2 regions of the Paenibacillus sp. MY03 genome follow, and region 1 is predicted to be linked to the other one. Evidence: predicted binding sites of a transcription regulator. Region 1 holds the regulator's gene; the other holds the start of a gene.
The links. The regulator Rex, encoded in region 1, represses fermentation and respiration genes when NADH is low (regulators of the CRP and FNR family bind a similar motif). The targets are predictions, from matches to a motif close to TTGTGAAATATTTCACAA.
Positions count from the first base shown of each region.

Region 2: nadA (quinolinate synthase NadA) is a predicted target of Rex. The motif match lies at 1,106-1,123, and genes of this name have one in related genera.

Region 1 covers NZ_MXQD01000006.1:12,334-14,744, reverse strand. The annotation lists gene dinG (ATP-dependent DNA helicase DinG) at 1-665, shown strand, start outside; gene B1748_RS05890 (redox-sensing transcriptional repressor Rex) at 662-1,318, shown strand; gene B1748_RS05885 (amidohydrolase) at 1,293-2,411, shown strand, end outside.
Region 2 covers NZ_MXQD01000052.1:30,859-33,269, forward strand. The annotation lists gene B1748_RS29770 (SRPBCC family protein) at 1-216, shown strand, start outside; gene B1748_RS29775 (VOC family protein) at 277-669, shown strand; gene nadA (quinolinate synthase NadA) at 1,314-2,252, shown strand; gene nadB (L-aspartate oxidase) at 2,373-2,411, shown strand, end outside.

The DNA.
Region 1 (2,411 bases):
TGGTTAAGGGCGCATATGTAAACGACTCGTATCTGGATAAGCTGGCGGCTTCGCTCGTCGATGCCGCTCTAGAAACAAAAGGACGAATGCTGGTGCTCTTTACTTCTTATAAGATGCTGAAGCAAGTTCACGAGCTTATGAAAATAGGTCTGGCCGCGGCAGGCATCGGCGTGCTGGGACAAGGGATCGACAGCAGCAATCGGACCAAGCTGACGAGACGTTTCCTTCAACAGCCGGAATCCGTGCTTTTGGGAACGAGCAGCTTCTGGGAAGGCGTCGATATTCCAGGCGAAGCGCTTACCTGTCTTGCCATCGTGAGACTTCCGTTCCAGCCTCCTAATCATCCGCTCCAAGAAGCAAAGGCGGAGCAACTGCAGCGACAAAAGCAGAATCCGTTTATGAAGCTGTCCATCCCGCAGGCCGTCATCCGATTCAAGCAAGGATTCGGCCGACTTGTCCGCACCTCGCAGGACAAAGGCATTGTCATCATCTACGATACGCGCGTTATCGATGCTTATTACGGCAAACATTTTCTCTATTCGCTGCCAGGTCCCAAGATCGAAACGATGTTTACGGATCAGATGGTGCCTCGAATTAGAGAATGGCTGGGAAAAGACAGCACTGCGGCGAGCGAACCAGAAGCTACGAAGGAGGCAACAACTTGAAGCAGACCAAAATATCCGAAGCGGTCGTGCGCCGACTCCCTATCTATTTGCAGGTGCTTAACGAGCTGGACAGCCGCGAGATCCAGACGGTATCCTCGCAGGAGCTTGGGGTTAAGCTTGATCTTAACCCTGCTCAGATTCGTAAGGATCTCGCGTATTTCGGCGAATTCGGACGCAAAGGCATTGGCTACGACGTTGTCTATTTGATCGAAATCATTCGTCAAATACTCAAGGTGAACCAGACGATCAAGGTCGCGCTGGTTGGTGCCGGCAATCTGGGTCATGCCTTATGCAATTACAACAAATATTCCAAGGACAACATGAAAATAACGGCTGTGTTCGACGACCATCCTGCCAAGATCGGAACGAATATCAACAATCTGGTCGTTCAACCCATGAGCGAGCTGGTCGCAACGATTGCGGAGCAAAAAATTCGGATCGGCATCATCACTGTCCCTGCGTTCGAAGCTCAAAACGTCGTAAATCAATTCGTCTCGGCGGGGATAGAAGGCATTTTGAATTTCGCTCCAGCGATTTTGCGCGTACCGGATGAAGTGCGCATTCACAATGCCGATTTCACAAGGGAACTGCTTAGCCTCGCGTATTATTTGAACCATGAAGGAGAAGATTCGGATGAAACAGCTATGGATTAGAAATGGCCTGTTCGTGACGATGGACGACTCGACCCCGGTCATTAAAGGTCATATGGTCATCTCGAACGATACCATTACATATATCGGCGAGCAGGAGCCCGAGCCGCAAAGCTTGTCTGAAAGCGTAGAAAAGCTGGATGGCAAAGGACTGGCTTTCCTGCCCGGACTTATTAATACGCATGGTCATGCGGCGATGTCGCTCCTTCGCGGATATTCGGACGATCAAAATCTGCAGGTATGGCTGGAGCAGAAAATGTGGCCGATGGAGGGCCGTTATGTTGCGGCGGATACGAGAGCCGGCACAGCCCTGGCCATCGTCGAGATGCTTCGTACGGGAACAACGACCTTCCTCGATATGTATGATCGAATGGATGAAGTCGCGAAGGTGACGGAACAATCCGGCATCCGCGGCGTTTTGATGCGCGGCGTTATCGGCCTTTGCTCGGAAGAGGAGCAAAAAGCGAAGCTTGAGGAAGCGATTGCATTCGCTCTGGAGTGGAACGGCAGGGCAGACGGCCGAATTACGACCATGCTGTCGCCGCATGCGCCATATACTTGCCCTCCCGCATATATCGAAAAATTTGTACAGGCCGCCCATGATCATTCTTTGGCGCTTCATACGCATATGTCCGAGTCTCGTGCAGAGGTGGAGCAGAACGTTAGGGATTACGGCGTTCGGCCTGTTGAGCATCTTCATCGGCTGGGTTTCTTTTCGCGCCCTGCGTTGGTCGCGCACGCCGTTCATCTGAACGACGAGGAGATTGCAATGCTAGCAGAGAACGGCGTCTCCGTAGCGCATAATCCAGTGAGCAATCTGAAGCTGGCCAGCGGCATCGCCAGGCTTCCGGAATTGCTTCGTGCCGGCGTCAAGGTCGGTCTCGGAACGGATAGCGCGGCCAGCAACAATAATCTTGACCTGTTCCAGGAAATTACAATGGCAGCCCTGTTGCACAAAGGCGTATCCGGAGATCCCACTGCCATACCTGCTACGGAGGCGCTTAAGCTTGGGACATCGCTCGGAGCGGCTTCCATCTGGAAGGAGAAGGAGATCGGCATGCTCAAGGCGGGGATGAAGGCTGATATGGCTGCCGTC
Region 2 (2,411 bases), on a different contig from region 1:
GATTCGGTGGACACATTGACGGTGAAGATCAAGCCGCTCGGCAAAGGCTGCGAGATGGTATTTACCCAAGTCATCCGCGTTCCGCATGAGGAAGGCTGGAGAGAGGCCGAGATTGCAAGGGCGATGCAGGAATACCACGATGGTTCGCAGCATGGCTGGAACCTGATGTTCGTAGGATTGCAGCAGCTTCTAATGGCTCAGGAGAACGAAGGTTAGTCTTCGAGTTGGAAAAACGCATGCAAGTAAGTACTTAATTATAAAAAGGAGAGGTGCAACATGCAGAAAATTAATACGTTCTTGATGTTCGAGGGACAAGCAGAGGAAGCGATGAACTTCTACATATCTTTGTTCGAGGATTCCGAGGTGCTGAGCATGACCAAGTACGGTCCTGAAGGCCCGGGCCGCGAAGGATCGATCATACATGCTTCGTTTGCGCTGAAGGGTCAAACTTATATGTGCATCGACAGCCATGTTAAGCACGGATTCACGTTTACGCCGGCCATCTCTCTTTACGTCCACTGCGAATCGGAAGAGGAGATCGAAACGCTGTGCGGCAAGCTGCTTGATGGCGGAAGTGCGCTTATGCCGCTAGGGGAGTATGGCTTTAGCAAGAAATTTGCTTGGGTCAAGGATCGTTTTGGCGTTACCTGGCAGTTGAACCTGGCTTAATGTTATTGGAATGCCCGAATGAAGCAAACGCACTAGCTGCAATGAAGCTCGCCTCGCTGGCTGGCTTCTTTTTGCTTTTTTCCGTATGATCATTTGCAGAAGCTTGATTTGGACTTGCATAAGGAGCAATGCAACCTGAATGACAGCAATCGGAAGCAATCAAAGCTTAATATCCATTAAATACTGCGCGAAGGCGATAATTGGGCTCCCAAGCGGCTCAGAACGCGTATTCCTCCATTGACATACCCCTCTGTCAAGTGTAAATTAAATCTTAATTACACAACCGTAACTGCTACTGTCTGGAACGATGGGGGTCGACGCGGAATCCCGATGCATTTTGATATAGAGAAACAATGGGTCGGGAATGAAGAGTAAGCATGGTCTACAATGATAAACCGCTTTTTGGGTCACACTAAAGGTAATGGAATCCCATAGTTTGTGCATCAATTCACAAAGTTGGCGAAGACTCGGACAAAATGACGTGGAGTACCGCATGAAGGAACGAGAACAGCCGCATCAAGATATAACTGGACGGAATGGGACGAGCGACGAGGAGTTTCGCTGCAGATGCCGAGAACATGGCGGCAGGGCGGATGCAAGAGCGCTGATGAGCCCATATCCCTCATAAGAGGAGAGGATCTAACGTGGAAGCACTGGCACTGGAACGCAAGGCGGAACAAAACCGCGAGCTGCGCGAGAAGCTGATGCAATTGAAGAAGGAACGCAACGCTATCATTCTTGCTCATTACTATCAACGCGACGAAATTCAGGAGGTGGCGGACTTCCGCGGCGACTCGTTCCTGCTGGCGCAGAAGGCTGCCCAGACGGACGCGGACGTCATCGTATTCTGCGGCGTGCACTTCATGGGCGAGAGCGCAAAGATTTTGGCGCCGAACAAGACGGTCATCATTCCCGACGAACGTGCGGGCTGCCCTATGGCGGATATGGTTAACGTCGACGGACTGCGCAAGCTAAAGGCTCAGCATCCCAATGCGAAGGTCGTCACGTACATCAACTCGTCGGCCGAGATCAAGGCGGAGACGGATATTTGCTGTACGTCGGCTAATGCCGTCAAGGTCGTCAATTCGGTGGAAGGCGACGAGGTGATCTGGGTACCGGACAAGAACCTCGGCCACTACGTGCAGCAGAACACCGACAAAAAGATGATCATCTGGGAAGGTTACTGCAACACGCACGATATGCTCACCGTCAAGGACGTCGAAGAGATGAAGGCGAAGTATCCGAACGCGCAATTCGTCGTGCATCCGGAGTGCCGTCCAGAGGTTGTCGAGCTGGGCGACTTCGTCGGCAGCACGACGGCGATCATCAAGTATTGCCGCGAGTCCGATTGCCAGGAGTTTATCGTCGGCACGGAAGACGGCACCGGCTACCAGCTGCGTCTGGACAGCCCCAACAAGACATTCCATTTTGCATCCAAATATTTGGTCTGCCCGAACATGAAGGTTAACAATTTGAAGAAGCTCGTGAAGTGTCTGGAGACGATGCAGCCTCAAATCTACGTGCCCCCTCATGTAGCGGAACAAGCCCGTCTGTCGCTCGAGCGCATGCTGCTGGTGAAGTAGCATGCGCTGCTCCCTTATTGGGGCAGTCGCGACAGTCCGGTCAGGTTAGGCAGCAGCACTCCGTAAGAGCAACATAGCAAGCCTGAAGCTTAGATGCACGCCAAATCAGGAGGAGCACACATGATTCCTAGATACCTCATCGACGTGGAGCTGGATACG